One region of the Kitasatospora sp. NPDC040550 genome, then DNA from elsewhere that is predicted to be linked to it. Evidence: riboswitches for the same ligand, from Rfam matches in the RefSeq annotation. Region 1 holds a riboswitch; the other holds the start of a gene.

What was found. Region 1 has a riboswitch for cobalamin ahead of ACZ58X_RS13490 (ribonucleoside-diphosphate reductase subunit alpha). Riboswitches for the same ligand answer to the same signal wherever they lie in the genome.
Region 2: it holds a riboswitch for cobalamin, as region 1 does, so the genes downstream of both, ACZ58X_RS08470 (cobalamin biosynthesis protein) here and ACZ58X_RS13490 (ribonucleoside-diphosphate reductase subunit alpha) in region 1, are expected to answer to the same signal.

The regions. Positions count from the first base shown of each region.
Region 1 covers NZ_JBVIWC010000007.1:247,844-255,108, forward strand. Annotated here, with positions in the region: gene ACZ58X_RS13480 (glycoside hydrolase family 26 protein) at 1-895, opposite strand, end outside; gene ACZ58X_RS13485 (hypothetical protein) at 1,035-1,967, opposite strand; cobalamin riboswitch at 2,419-2,559, shown strand; gene ACZ58X_RS13490 (ribonucleoside-diphosphate reductase subunit alpha) at 2,754-5,159, shown strand; gene ACZ58X_RS13495 (ribonucleotide-diphosphate reductase subunit beta) at 5,159-6,175, shown strand; gene ACZ58X_RS13500 (hypothetical protein) at 6,293-6,769, shown strand; gene ACZ58X_RS13505 (DUF397 domain-containing protein) at 6,823-7,011, opposite strand; gene ACZ58X_RS13510 (helix-turn-helix domain-containing protein) at 7,029-7,265, opposite strand, start outside.
Region 2 covers NZ_JBVIWC010000004.1:156,162-163,426, reverse strand. Annotated here, with positions in the region: gene ACZ58X_RS08495 (phosphatidylserine decarboxylase) at 1-161, shown strand, start outside; gene ACZ58X_RS08490 (CDP-alcohol phosphatidyltransferase family protein) at 148-1,026, shown strand; gene ACZ58X_RS08485 (hypothetical protein) at 1,116-2,441, opposite strand; gene ACZ58X_RS08480 (alpha/beta hydrolase family protein) at 3,019-4,146, opposite strand; gene ACZ58X_RS08475 (helix-turn-helix domain-containing protein) at 4,545-5,237, opposite strand; cobalamin riboswitch at 5,433-5,561, shown strand; gene ACZ58X_RS08470 (cobalamin biosynthesis protein) at 5,661-6,626, shown strand; gene ACZ58X_RS08465 (cobyric acid synthase) at 6,777-7,265, shown strand, end outside.

The DNA of each region.
Region 1 (7,265 bases):
AGGGCCGCAGCAGCACCGGTACGTCGTGGGCGGCCAGGTACTCCAGGTGGTCGGCCAGGTAGGACAGGTCGGTGATCAGTGCGCGGTACTCGGGGGTGTCGCCCCCGGCGTCCACGACCCGGCCGAACCAGCCCGGGTCCTTGGCCGCCGGGGAGTTCGAACAGAGCACCCGGTCGAAGGACTTGACGCCGGATCCGGGATAGGGCTCGTGGAAGGACATGCCGACGATCCCGGCCGGGGCCCCGCCGTTGTCCGGCAGTTCGGTGGTGCTGCCGTCGCAGTTCTGCTGGACACCGGCGCCGTCGTAGGTGCCGTCGTCGGCGCGCGGGTGCCCGGACCAGACAGCGGTCATCAGGTCGACGGCGTCGTCGGTGTACTGCCAGCCGGTGCGGCAGGTGGGCCAGCGGCCGGCCGAGTAGGAGCGCGGGTTGCCGACGCCCCAGGCGTTCTGGCCGTAGCCGGGGCCGAGGTCGGTCTCCAGGAAGCCGGGCAGCCGGCCGGTGATGTCGGCGGCCTTCTTGTAGTAGTAGCCGACCTGCTTGGTGCCCCGGTAGTCGCCGTACTCCGGGTTGTTGCGCTCGTTGTGCGCCTCGACGTGCTGGCCGATCACCGTGCCGCCGCTGTGCCCGGTACGGGCCTGGGCCTCCAGGTCCGCGAGGAACTGCTGGACGGCGCGGGCGTTCGGCGAGGCCTGCGGGTCCCGGGCCAGCAGGTCCCGGCCCACGTCCGGCGGCAGGGTCCGGCCGGGGGCGCCGACCGACACGGGGACCCGGACGGGCAGTCCGGCACCGGTCCGGTCGTCGCGGTCCAGCAGCGCGAGGCTGCCGGCGGCGACCACGATGCCGGCCGCGGCCAGGACGGCCGGCTTACCGCGCAGGGCTCTGGGCAGGGCCACGACCGCTCCTCCGGTTTCTCGCCGGCGCCGACCCCCACGGACGCAACCGGAACACGCGTACGAATGACTCCGACGAGAGCCTGCCACACTCCCCCGGTCCCGGCGAACGGGTCCGCCGGGGCCGGGGTGTCGCAGCGGGTCAGCCGGTCGCGGCGGCCGTCGGCGTGCCCTGCGAACCCGGCGTGGCCGAGCCCGCTGCCTTGGCCCGCTGGAGCAGCTGGGCCTTCACGTGCTCGGCGAACCCGGAGGACGCCGCGGTCGCGGTGGCATCGGGGGCGTTGCCGCCCTTCGCCGAGCCCTCGACGGTGAAGTAGGCGTACCGGCCCAGGCTGCTGTGCGTGCCGGTGCAGCCGGGGTTGGCGCAGAACGCCGGGGCGCCCGGCGCGGGCAGGCCCTTGAGCTGCCCGGCGTAGTTCTTCATCGCCGTCTCGGCCTGGATCTTGTGGTCGAAGACCGCGACGCCGACGGTCACCGCGCTGTCGCCGGAGACGTACGTCGCCCGGAGCACCTTCTGGCAGCCCTGGTCCCCGAGGACCTTGCCGAGCCCGCCGGTGGTGGAGTTGCCGTCCCAGCAGGGCTGGTCCAGCGCGACCACGGTCCGGTTCCAGGACGCGCCATTGACCGTCACCTGCAGCGCGGAGAACAGCGCCCCCGCGTCCTGCGGAGCCGGGTCGGTGGCGACCTCCCAGATCGGCTTCGACGGGTCGTCCGGCTGCCCGCCCTGGGTCGCGCCGCCGGTCGACGGGCCGGGGGTCGGCTTGCCCGAGGCGGACACGGACGCGACCGCACCGCCACCGCGCTTGCCCGGGTCGTCCTTCTTGCCGAACAGCAGCACTCCGCCCGTGACCAGACCGCCCACCAGGACGACGGCCACCGCGCCGCCGATGATCTTCACCCGGCGCTTGCGCCTGCCATCGGCCTCGTTGCGGTCCGCCAGCGCCGCCCAGTCCGGCTCGACGCGCTGCGGCGGAACCGGCTGCTGAGGCGCGACCGGCTGCTGCGGGGGAACCGACTGCTGCGGGGGCTGCTGCCACTGCGGCTGCGGAGCCGGCGGCTGAACCGGCTGGGGCACCGGCTGGGGCACCGGCGGGACGGGCTGGGAGAACGGCTGCGCGGCCGGCGCCACCGGTCCGTACGAGGCCGGCGGCGGGCCGAACCCACCGCCCGGCGGCGGCACCGGACCCGGCCCCACCGGCTGCTGATTCTGCGCGCCCCCCGACCCGGCGGGAGGCGTCCCCTGCGGCCCGTGCCCAGGTACACCAGTTCCGTCGCTCATGCGCCCAGATCGTAGGGCATCACCCCCACCGTCCCTCGGCCCGGTGACCGTTCCGTATCGAAACCAGGACGCCCGGCGCGCCGGCCCCGGGTGTCCGGCACCCGGATCCGGGGCGTCCGGCGGGCGTCCGCGACACGTCCGGAGCGTGCTTCCGGGCCTCGGACGACCACGAACCGCCAGTGGCCCGGGCACAACCCGTCATCGCGACAACACACCACGCCGTACTACATGTGGTGTCGCATCGAGGAGACACCACTACATGTATGCTCGCTTCTGCTGTCGATGCAGGGGAACCCGGTGGGAATCCGGGACTGCCCCGCAGCGGTGTGCGGGCGGCTCCAGCAGCCGTACCGCGAGTCCGAGTACCTGCCGAACAGCGTGCGCCACGGCCCTCCCGCAGAGGCCGCGCCAAGCACCAGCACCACCCCTCCGGGCCTCGCGGGCGGGCCGGGGAGACACCTCGCGCGACGCTTTCCGCGTTCGCGCCGTGCTCCCCTGCCCAGATCGGCCCGGGTGACCCCGATCACCGCCGCACGATCGCCGCCAGGAGAGAGCGCCTTGACCACCGCTGCCTCAGTCACCCTGCCCGCCCAGGGCTCCGGTACCGCCTTCACCGACCCGACGGTCTCCGACCCCGGCGGTGCTCTCCTGCGGCTGCTCACCGACCGCAGCGCCGACCTCACCGAGGTCGACCCCGGCCATGTCGCCGCCGCCGCGCTGCGCGGCCGCCACGCCGGCTCGGACTTCGCCGAGCTGCGCGGGCTGGCCGTGGACGCCGCCGCGTCGATGATCGCCGAGGACCCCCAGTACTCGAAGCTGGCCGCCCGCCTGCTCGCCCTGGAGATCGTCGACGAGGCGAACAGCCAGGGCTCGGTCTCCTTCTCCGCCTCGATCGCCGTCGGCCACGCCGAGGGCCTGATCGGCGACACCACCGCGGCCTTCGTCGCCAAGCACGCCGACGCCCTGAACGCGCTCGTCGACACCGAGGGCGACGACCGCTTCGAGTACTTCGGCCTGCGCACCGTCCAGTCCCGCTACCTGCTGCGCCACCCGATCACCCGCAAGGTCATCGAGACCCCGCAGCACTTCCTGCTCCGCGTCGCCTGCGGCCTGGCGGTCGGCGACACCGAGCAGTCCGTGCGCGAGGTGTCCGAGCTGTACGGCCTGATGAGCCGCCTGGAGTACCTCACCTCCTCGCCGACGCTCTTCAACTCCGGCACCCGGCACCCGCAGATGTCCAGCTGCTACCTGCTGGACTCCCCGCTGGACAACCTGGACTCGATCTACAACCGCTACGCGCAGATCGCCCGCCTCTCCAAGCACGCCGGCGGCATCGGCCTGTCCTACTCGCGCATCCGCTCGCGCGGCAGCCTGATCCGCGGCACCAACGGCAAGTCCAACGGCATCGTCCCGTTCCTGCGCACCCTCGACTCCTCGGTCGCCGCCGTCAACCAGGGCGGCCGCCGCAAGGGCGCGGCCTGCGTCTACCTGGAGACCTGGCACGCCGACATCGAGGAGTTCCTGGAGCTCCGCGACAACACCGGTGAGGAGGCGCGCCGCACCCACAACCTCAACCTGGCCCACTGGATCCCGGACGAGTTCATGCGCCGCGTGAACGCCAACGCCGACTGGTCGCTGTTCTCCCCCGCCGACGTCCCCGAGCTGGTCGACCTGTGGGGCGCCGACTTCGACGAGGCCTACCGCAAGGCCGAGCTGGCCGGCAAGGCCGTCCGCACCATCCCGGCGCAGACCCTCTACGCCCGCATGATGCGCACCCTCGCGCAGACCGGCAACGGCTGGATGACCTTCAAGGACGCCTCCAACCGCGCCGCCAACCAGACCGCGCTGCCCGGCCGCACGGTGCACTCCTCCAACCTGTGCACCGAGATCCTGGAGGTCACGGACGACTCCGAGACCGCCGTCTGCAACCTGGGTTCGGTCAACCTCGGCGCGCACGTCGCCCCCGGTGCCACGGCCGACGACCTGCTCGGCGCCATGGACTGGGAGCGCCTCGACGCCACCGTCCGCACCGCCGTGACCTTCCTCGACCGCGTGGTGGACATCAACTTCTACCCGACCACCGAGGCCGGCACCTCCAACTCCCGCTGGCGGCCGGTCGGCCTCGGCGTGATGGGCCTCCAGGACGTCTTCTTCAAGCTGCGGATCGACTTCGACTCCGCCGAGGCCGCCCGCCTGTCCACGCTGATCGCCGAGCGCATCATGCTCACCGCGTACGAGCGCTCCGCCGACCTGGCCGAGCAGCTCGGCCGCCACGAGGCCTACGGCGAGACCCGCGCCGCCCGCGGCGAGCTGCACATCGACCACTTCCCGAGCGCCGCCCCGGAGTGGACCGACCGCTGGACGGCGCTGCGCGCCCGCATCGCCGAGACCGGCCTGCGCAACTCGCTGCTGCTCGCGATCGCCCCGACCGCGACCATCGCCTCCATCGCCGGCGTCTACGAGTGCATCGAGCCGCAGGTGTCCAACCTGTTCAAGCGCGAGACCCTCTCCGGCGAGTTCCTCCAGGTCAACCCGTACCTGGTGCGCGAGCTCAAGGAGCTCGGCGTCTGGGACCAGCAGACCCGCGACGCCCTGCGCGACGCCAACGGCTCCGTCCAGGAGCTCGGTTGGCTGCCGGAGCAGGTCCGGTCGCTGTACCGCACCGCGTGGGAGCTGCCGCAGCGCGCCCTCATCGACCTGGCCGCGGCCCGCATGCCGTACCTGGACCAGAGCCAGTCGCTGAACCTCTTCATGGCCGCGCCGACCATCGGCAAGCTCAGCTCGATGTACGCCTACGCGTGGAAGGTCGGTCTCAAGACCACCTACTACCTGCGCTCGCGCCCCGCGACCCGGATCGCCCAGGCCGCCTCCGGCGCCGCCCGCGCCGCCGCGCCCGTGCCGGTCAACACCCCGACCCTCACCCCCGAGGAAGAGGCCGCGCTGGCCTGCTCCCTGGAGAACCCCGAGTCCTGCGAGGCCTGCCAGTAATGACTGCCGACGACCGCAAGATGCTGCTCGACCCCGGCTTCGAGCTGACCCTGCGCCCGATGCGGTACCCGTCGTTCTACGACCGCTACCGCGACGCGATCAAGAACACCTGGACCGTCGAAGAGGTGGACCTGCACTCGGACGTCGCCGACCTGGCGAAGCTGAGTGAGGGCGAGCGCCACATGATCGGCCGGCTGGTGGCGTTCTTCGCGACCGGCGACTCGATCGTCGCCAACAACGTGGTGCTGAGCCTCTACAAGCACATCAACTCCCCGGAGGCGCGGCTGTACCTGTCGCGCCAGCTGTTCGAGGAGGCCGTGCACGTCCAGTTCTACCTGACGCTGCTGGACACCTACCTTCCGGACCCGGAGGACCGCAACGCGGCCTTCGCCGCGGTGGAGAACATCCCCTCCATCCACCAGAAGGCCCAGTTCTGCTTCAAGTACATGAACGCGGTCGACCACATCGACTCGCTGCAGACCAAGGAAGACCGGCGGGCCTTCCTGCTCAACCTGATCTGCTTCGCGGCGTGCGTCGAGGGCCTGTTCTTCTACGGCGCCTTCGCGTACGTGTACTGGTTCCGGAGCCGCGGCCTGCTGCACGGCCTGGCCACCGGCACCAACTGGGTGTTCCGCGACGAGTCCATGCACATGGACTTCGCGTTCTCCGTGGTCGACACCGTCCGCGAGGAGGAGCCCGACCTCTTCGACGACGAGATGGCCAAGCAGGTCACCGAGATGCTGGAGGAGGCCGTCGAGGCCGAGCTCCAGTTCGCCCAGGACCTGTGCGGCGACGGCCTGCCCGGCATGAACACCGCCTCGATGCGCGAGTACCTCCAGGCCGTCGCGGACCAGCGCCTCGCCCGCCTGGGCATGCCGATCCGCTACGGGTCGACCAACCCGTTCGGCTTCATGGAGCTCCAGAACGTCCAGGAGCTGACCAACTTCTTCGAGCGCCGCGTGTCGGCGTACCAGGTCGCGGTCGAGGGTTCCGTCTCCTTCGACGACGACTTCTAGGTCGATATCGTTCAGCACACAGCGGAGCTGCCGTCATGGCGGCTCCGCTGTGTGATATCCGGTGTTCAGGTGTTCAGGTGTTCAGGTGTTCAGGTGTTCAGGGGGAGTAGCACAGGCATGCCCAAGCTCCAACAGCGTGTGATCGACGGCCCGTTCGGCCCGATACAGATCAGCCACGACCGCTGGCCGTCCGTCGTAGCGCGCGTCCAGGGGGCCGGGATCCCCGCCGTCACGGTGGTCCCCGACCGCGACCACGGCGCCATGAACATGGGCGGGCACCCCATCCCGACCAGCCGGGCCCGCAACCGCACGCGGACGGCTGTCGTCGGCGACCGCACCTACGAACTGCGGCCCAGGGGCCTGCGTCGGGCGGAGCTGCGCCGCAACGGCACCCTCATCGCCCACGCCCGGGGCACGTTCCGGTCGTACGCCCCGGGACGTACGATCCCCGGCCTCGACGCCAAGGTCACCTGGTCCCGAGGCATCGACCCGACGGACGTCGCGGTCGGCCAGGCCATGGTCCTGGGCTTCGGCGCCGGCGCCCCGGGCATCATCCTGCGGACCATCTTCTTCTGGTACGACAACCTCAGCTGAGAGAGCAGGGGTGCCCCGCACGGCCACAGCCCGCGCGGGGCACCCCTGTTGTTTCAGTCGGCCGAAAACTCCCCGCCCTTGACCCCCGCGAGGAACGAGGCCCAGGCCTCAGCCGCGAACAACAGCGCCGGCCCATCCGGGTCCTTCGAGTCCCGCACCGGCACAAGGCCGAGCACACCGTCAGCCACCTCAACACAGTCGCCGCCCTGCCCGCTGTAACTGCTCTTACGCCACACCAACATGCTTACCTCTCTACCGCTTAGCGATGCTCCTGCCCTACCCGAGCGATCATGTCGAGACTGTCAGCAGGGCTCAAGGCGATCGACCGAAGCGAATCGAAGATCAGCGTGTAGTCCTCAGTCTCCGCCGGCGTCTCCATGTAAAGCGTCCCCGTTCGATGTTCGACGCACACGACGTCCGAGTACGTCGGCACAGGAAAACTGAACAGTACGAACGACCCCATGAGCCCGGCATGAGCTCCCGCTCGGTCAGGCAG
Region 2 (7,265 bases), on a different contig from region 1:
TGCCGTACGTGGCCGCCGGAACCAAGGTCGAGCAGGGCGACCGGATCGGCCTGATCCGGTTCGGCTCCCGGGTCGACACCTACCTGCCGGCCGGCGTCGAGGTCGGCGTCGAGGTCGGCCAGAAGACCACAGCCGGGGTGACGCGCCTTGACCGTGACTGATCCTGAAACAATCGTCGGCCTGGACGACGAGGAGACGGCCCTGCGCCGTCGCCGCTGGGCGCGCGACCGCGAGCTGCGCGCCCCGCGTTCCCCGCAGCACCTGTCCACCGCCGACTTCCTGACCCTGGGGAACGCCGTCTGCGGCTTCCTGGCGATCTACTCGATCACCACCGGGGTCCTGGTCCCGCACATCACCAACCCGGACGCCGCTCCGGACCGGCACAGCGCCGCCACCGCGGTGACGCTGCTGCTGATCGGCTCGATGTGCGACCTCTTCGACGGCCTGGTGGCGCGGAAGCTCCGCTCCTCCGCCCTCGGAGCGGAACTCGACAACCTGGCCGACCTGATCAGCTTCGGCATCGCGCCGGCCTACTTCGTCGCGGTCTGGGGCATGGTCTCCCAGGGCTCCAACACCAAGCTCTCGGCGCTGATCGCGCTGACCGTGCTGCTCGCGGTGGTCCTGCGGCTGGCCCGCTTCTCCACCGTCAAGATGCGGCCCGGGGTGTTCCAGGGCATGCCCTGCCCGATGGGCGCGATGACGGTCATCGCCATCGTGCTGCTCGACCCGCCGTTCCTGCCCGGTCTGCTCGCCATCTTCGGCGCCGCGTACCTCATGGTCAGCCGGATCGAGTACCCCAAGCCGCAGGGGCTGCTGGCCACCGCCACGCTCTGCTGGGTCGTCGTGGCGATCGGCTGCCTGGCCGCCTGGGCGACCGGGCTGCCCGGTGGCGACACCCTGATGCACATCGGCGCTTTCGCCCAGATCACGCTCGCCGCGATGGCACCACTGCTGGTCATCCGGCGCAAGGTCGGGCAGAAGGTCGGCGACGTCCGCGCCCGGCGGGCGGAGTCGCGGCTCGGCTGAACCGCCGCAGGACGTACGAAGGGCCCGGAACCATCAGGTTCCGGGCCCTTCGCGTTGCTCCTGGGGCCTGCCCCTCGGACGCTGCCGGGTCACGCCCCGCCGGTGTGGACGCTGAACGCCGAGCGGCGGGCCGCCCGGGCCACGCCCGGGTCCGGGTGCACGCCGGACACCGCCGTCAGCACCGAGGCCGCCCGCGGGTGCCCGGACTGCCGGGCCCGGGCGAACAGCCGCACCGGGTCACCCGCCGAGGCGCCCTCGACGTGCCCCACCAGCAGCTCCGTCTCACCGTGGTCCAGCACCGCCGCCGCCGTGTCCACCCACAGCCAGGCCGCGTCCTCGGCGCCCAGCACGTCCGCCGGGGCGACCCCCTCGTCGGACCGCTCGGCCAGCCAGAGCAGCGCGTACGGGCGCAGCACCGGCTCGTCCACCGCCGCCCGCACCGCCTGCTCGGCCGGACCGCCCGCCACCCGCAGCGCCTCGAAGGCCAGACCGCGCACCAGCGCGTCGTCGCCCTGGGCCGCGTCCAGCAGCTCGGCCACCGCGCGGTCCGCCGGGCGGGCCGCCACCCAGGCGCGGAACTCCGCCCGGGCCGGGCCCGGCGAGTAGTCCGCGCAGGCGTTCAGCAGCTCGAAGGCGCTCTGCTCGATGTGCCCGGCCGCGGTCTGGGCGACGGTGCAGATCTCCTCCAGCTTCGCCCGCACCGCCCAGTGGCCCAGCGGGGACAGCTCGGCGGCGTCGTTGCGGCGCACCACGGCGCCGACCGCCGTCAGACCGTCCAGCATCCAGTCCAGCACCGCGGCCACGTCGGAGCTCGCGGCCGGGGTGTCGATCTGCGGCGCCCGGCAGGTGCCGCGGACCGCGGACACCGCCGAGGCGGCGTGCGGCACCGGCGACAGGCCCGGATTGCCCAGCCCGGCCCCGACCCGGCGCTCGTCCAGGCCCCGGCGCAGCAGCTCCAGCAGCTCGCTCTCGGCCACCGGGCCGTCCACCAGGTGCAGGAAGGACAGCAACTGCGGGGCCTGGTCCACGGCCTGGCCGGCCAGGACCGCGAACACCCCGCGCAGCGCGGCGGGCGGCACCGGGGCGAGCAGCGTCCAGGCGTCGAACAGCCCGGACCAGCCGCGCACCACGGCCTCGTCGTCGTGCTCCCAGGCGTGCAGGCGCCAGCCGGGGCCCGCGCCGCCGTCCCGGGCCTCCACCAGGCCCACCAGCAGGGCCTGGCCCCAGGCCTTGGCCGCCGCGCCGACCGTCATGGCCAGCGCCCGGCCCGCCTCGCGGGCGTCGTCCGGGAGCAGCTCGCCGCGCTTGTCGACCTCCGCCAGCTCCCCGGCCCAGCGGGCGATCCGGACGGCGTCCACCAGCATCCGACGGGCCAGCGGCGCCAGCTCGGCCGGCGCGGGGAAGCCCTCCGGCACCGGAACCCGGCCCCGGCCGGGGGCCGGCGCGGGCCCACGGCGCCGGGGTACGGCGGCCCCGCCCGGCCTGCCGCCGGAGGGCCGTTGGGCCGTACCAGGGAGACGGGTCACCGTCGCACCGGTACCGATCGTCGGCGGGAGGGGGGCATCACGGTCGCGCGGGTTCCGAGACGTCACGTCGAGCAGTCTTCCCCTTGTACGGGCCTTCTGTCACATCCGGTTGCCCGTACGACCGCTCGACCGGGGGCGGCACCTCCGCAAGATCGGGCAACAGAGGCAAACCGCCTGGCCGGAAACGTGTGGCGGGGTCATGCCAGGGGGGCGGCGGGGCGTCGCCCTGGCCGTTCGGGCGGTCACGCTGCGTGTGGGGACGGGGTCGCCGGGTGGTTCCGCGCGGGTGCGGGAGGGGTCGGGTGCGGCGGAAGCGGAGGGCTGCGATCCGGCCAGGTGGCATGTGCCGGTGGGGGACAGTGCTGCACCGGAAGTCGGCGGGGTCGACTTCCGGTGCAGTGGCGGGGTGGGAGGGGAAGGGATCGGCGGGGCGGTTTCGGGAGCAAGATGTGCCCCTGAGGGCGGGTCAGAGCAGCGGGGTCAACCAGCGGCGGAGGAGTTCGGTGTAGTGGTCCGGTGCCGAGTTCCAGAGGGCCGCGTGCTCGGCCCCCGGGAAGCGCTGGAGGCTCACCACGTCGTGGCGGGCCGCCGCCAGCCGCTCCACCGTGCCGATCGGCGCGAGCGCGTCGTCCGGACTGTGCAGCACCAGGGTCGGGACCCGCAGGTCCGCACCCTCCGCCAAGCGGGAGAAGTCCGCCAGGTCGACGCCCGTACGGCCCTCCGCCGCCAGCGCGCCGAGCTCGGCGGAGACCCCGGTGAAACCCGCCCGGGCGGCGTCCCGACGGGCGGCCGCGGGCAGGTCCAGGACCGGCGAATCCAGCACGATCCCACTGATCGCGTGCGCCCAGGCCGACCGCGCCGCCGTCTGCAGCACCGTCGTCGCACCCACCGACCAGCCGTACAGGATCACCCGGCCCGCACCGTGGTCCAGGGCCAGCCGCACCGCCGACTCGACGTCCCGCCACTCCGTCTCGCCGAAGTGGCTGTAGCCGTCCGGGGAGGCCGGAGCCCCCTCGTCGCCGCGGTAGGTGACCACCAGCGCCGGCAGGCCCAGACGGTGCAGCGCCGGCAGCACCGGAAGAGCCTGCCCGCGGTCCGCCTCCGGGCCGTGGACCAGAACCACCCAGGTGCCGCGCTTGCCACCGATCAGCCAGACCGGCAGCGGGCCCAGCTCGCCGTCGGCCACCGTGTCGGTGAAGGCCAGACCGAGCGCCGAGGTCGGATCGCCCAGGTACACGCGCGGAGTGAAACGGACCTCGGTGCCCGGCGTCAGCGTGCCCCGGTCCGCCCGGACCAGCCGCCGGGTGACGCCCTGCGCGTCACTGTGCAGGACCTCCTCCACCACCGCGTGCCCGCCGTCCGCCCACTCCACCGCCCAGCGGCCGGGCTGCAGGCTCTCCGGACGCCGACTGAACGTCACCCGCCCCGCCGCCAGGCTCTGCACCAGCACCGGCCCCGAATCCGGACCGACGGCGCCCGGGCCCGCACCCGGACGGACCATCCGCTCGGAGGCCCGACGGCCCACGACCAGGACGGCGGCCCCGGCAGCGGCACCGGTGGCGGCCGCCACGACGGCTGCGGTTCTCCAACGCATATCGATCCCCGCTCTGTTCACGGACCCGGACGGTGTTCGAGGACCAGTCCACAAGGGCCCTGGCGGGGCGGCCACCGGGCTGGGCCGTCTGGGGGGCCGCTGCGCGGGGGCTTTGGTGTGGGGGTGGGCTTTCGGGAGGGTGGGTGGGTCCGGGGGCGGTTCCGGGGGTGGGTGCTCCGGGGGCTGGATGATTTTCCGACCGCCGACCCTGTGGGTGGGGTGCTGGGCGCCGTTGGCGGTCGGAAAATCACCCGTCACGCCCCTTTCCGCACCCACCCCCTCCACCGCCCCCTCCCGCAGCGCGTCCCTCTCGCCTGGGGCGGGTGAGGGGTAGGTGGGGGGTTGATGTGGGTGGGTCGGTTGGGGGTGGTGTGGGTGGGGTGGTGTGGGTGGTGTGGTCAGACGGGGAGGGTGGGGTGGTGGGTGCTGAGGAGGTGCCAGAAGCGGGGGGTGAGGGGTGGGGTGGGGGTGGTGGGTTGGGTGGTGGTGCCCCAGTGGGAGGGGATGTGGTGTTCCTGGTGGAGGACGGGGAGGACGGCGGCGAGGTCGGGTTCGGGGACGGGGACGAGGCGGGCGATCGGGCGGAGGTGGGGTTGCCAGCGTCCGGCCACGCATTGGCGGAGCAGGGTGTCGAGGGCCTCGCGGCGGCCGGTGGCCTCGATCAGTTCGGTGAGGCGCAGGCCGAGGACCTGGGCGAGGGCGTGGGTCTGGTCCGGGTCGCCGTCCCAGTGGCCGGTCAGTTCGGCCTGACGGTAGGTGGGCAGGGGGATGCCGACCCGTTCGGCGACGGTCTCCGGGGGGAGTTCCCGGGCGATGCGGTGGTCGCGCAGGCTGACGGGGTGGCCGGGCATCAGGGCGGCGGCCGGGCACCAGAGGGCGCGGGCCAGGGCGATGAACTCGGTCTCGCCGGGGCGCAGCACGCCGTCCTCCCAGGCGAGGATGTGGCCGGGTAGCAGCCGGACGCCGTGTGCGGCCATGCCCTCGGCGACCTGCTCGGGGGTCAGCCCGAGGCCGGTTCGGTGGGCCCGGGCGGCGTCCGGCGAGAACGGCACCGGGGTGGGGGCGGCGACGGGGGGCTTTCTGCGGCGCATGGCCGAACCGTAGGCGTGGCCTGCGGCGCGGCCCCAGCCGCCGAACGCACGAAGCGGGGGCGCCGGGCCCTTCGTGGGGCTGGGCGATCGCACAGGGCGGGGGCGGGTGCGCCGTGTGACCAACCCCTCCGTGACCTCGGTTGACTCCCGGTTCGGGCGCGTGATGGGATCCTGGGGCCAAACGGAGGCATGGAGAGGAAGCCGGTGCGAGTCCGGCGCGGTCCCGCCACTGTCACCGGGGAGCACGCTCGGAAAGTGCCACGGCGGCCCGTCAGGGGCCGTTGGAAGGCCCGGGGGTGCGTCGGACCCGGAAGCCAGGAGACTCTCGCCCCCGGTACGTCGATCCAGGGCGCGGACCCTGAGTGAGGACACCCACGCGATGCAGGCTGCCCCGCCCGGTTGGATTCCCAGCTTTTCGTTGTTGTGCGCCCGCTGACCCGGGCCGCTGCCTTCGCGGTGGGCGCCGTCGCGGGCTACGCCTTCGACGCCCGGTACGCCGACCCGCGCCGCGGGCACCCCGTCGCCCTGTTCGGCACGGCCGCGGGGCGGCTGGAGCGGCGGCTGTGGCGCGACGACCGCGCCGCCGGTGCCGGGTACACCGCGGTGTGCGTGGGCGCGGTCGCGGCCGGCGCGCTCGCCCTGGACCATACGGTCGGGCGCCGCCCGCTGGGCCGGGCCGCGTTGGCGGCGGCGGCGACCTGGACGGTGCTCGGTGGCACCTCGCTGACCCGGGAGGCCCGGACCGTCGGACGCTCGCTGGCCGCGGGCGACCTGACGGCGGCCCGGGAGCGGCTGCCGCACCTGTGCGGCCGGGATCCGAGCGCCTTGGACGGGCAGCAGATCGCCCGGGCGGTGGTCGAGTCGGTGGCCGAGAACACCGCCGACGCGGTGGTGAACGCGCTGGTCTGGGGCGCCCTGGCCGGTACCCCGGGCCTGTTGGCCTTCCGCGCGGTGAACACCCTGGACGCCATGGTGGGCCACCGCTCGCCCCGCTACGCCCGCTTCGGTTGGGCCTCGGCCCGGCTGGACGACGTGGCGGGCTGGCCGGGTGCCCGGCTGACGGCCCTGCTGACGGTGGCCGCCGCGCCCGAACCCCGGACCGCGTGGCGGGTCTGGCGCCGGGACGGCTCCGCACACCCGAGCCCGAACGCGGGCCAGGCCGAGTCGGCCTTCGCGGGGGCGGTCGGGGTCCGGCTGGGTGGGACGTTGCAGTACGGGGAGCGGGTGGAGCACCGGCCTGTCCTGGGTGCGGAGTTGCGGCCGGTGACGGTGGACGACATCGAGCGGGCCTGCACGCTGTCCCGGCGGGTGGGCGCGCTGGCGCTGGGTACGACGGTCGCGGGGCACGTCCTGCTGCGGGTGCTGATGAGGAAGAAGGGTGGGGCATGAGCGAGCGCAGCGAGGTCATCATCGGAAGGTGCGCATGGTGCGAGGCGCCTGGCGAGCGTAGCGAGGCGGTCGCATGAGCGAGCGCAGCGAGGTCATCATCGGAAGGTGCGCATGGTGCGAAGCGCCTGCCGAGCGTAGCGAGGCGGTCGCATGAGCAACGCACTGCTGGTCGCGGGGACGACCTCGGACGCGGGCAAGAGCGTGGTGACGGCCGGGATCTGCCGCTGGCTGGCCCGCCAGGGCGTGCGGGTGGCGCCGTTCAAGGCGCAGAACATGTCGCTGAACTCCTTCGTCACCGCCGACGGCGCCGAGATCGGCCGCGCCCAGGCGATGCAGGCGCAGGCCGCCCGGGTGGAGCCGGAGGCGGCGATGAACCCGGTGCTGTTGAAGCCGGGCGCGGACGGCCGCAGCCAGGTGGTGCTGCTCGGCAGGCCGGTGGCCGAGGTGGGCGCGCTGGACTACCGGGAGCGCAAGCCCGTCCTGCTGGAGCGGGCGCTGGAGTGCCTGGCCGATCTGCGCGCCCGCTACGACGTGGTGGTGTGCGAGGGCGCCGGCTCTCCCGCCGAGATCAACCTGCGGGACCGGGACATCGCCAACATGGGCCTGGCCACGGCCGCCGCGCTGCCGGTGGTGGTGGTC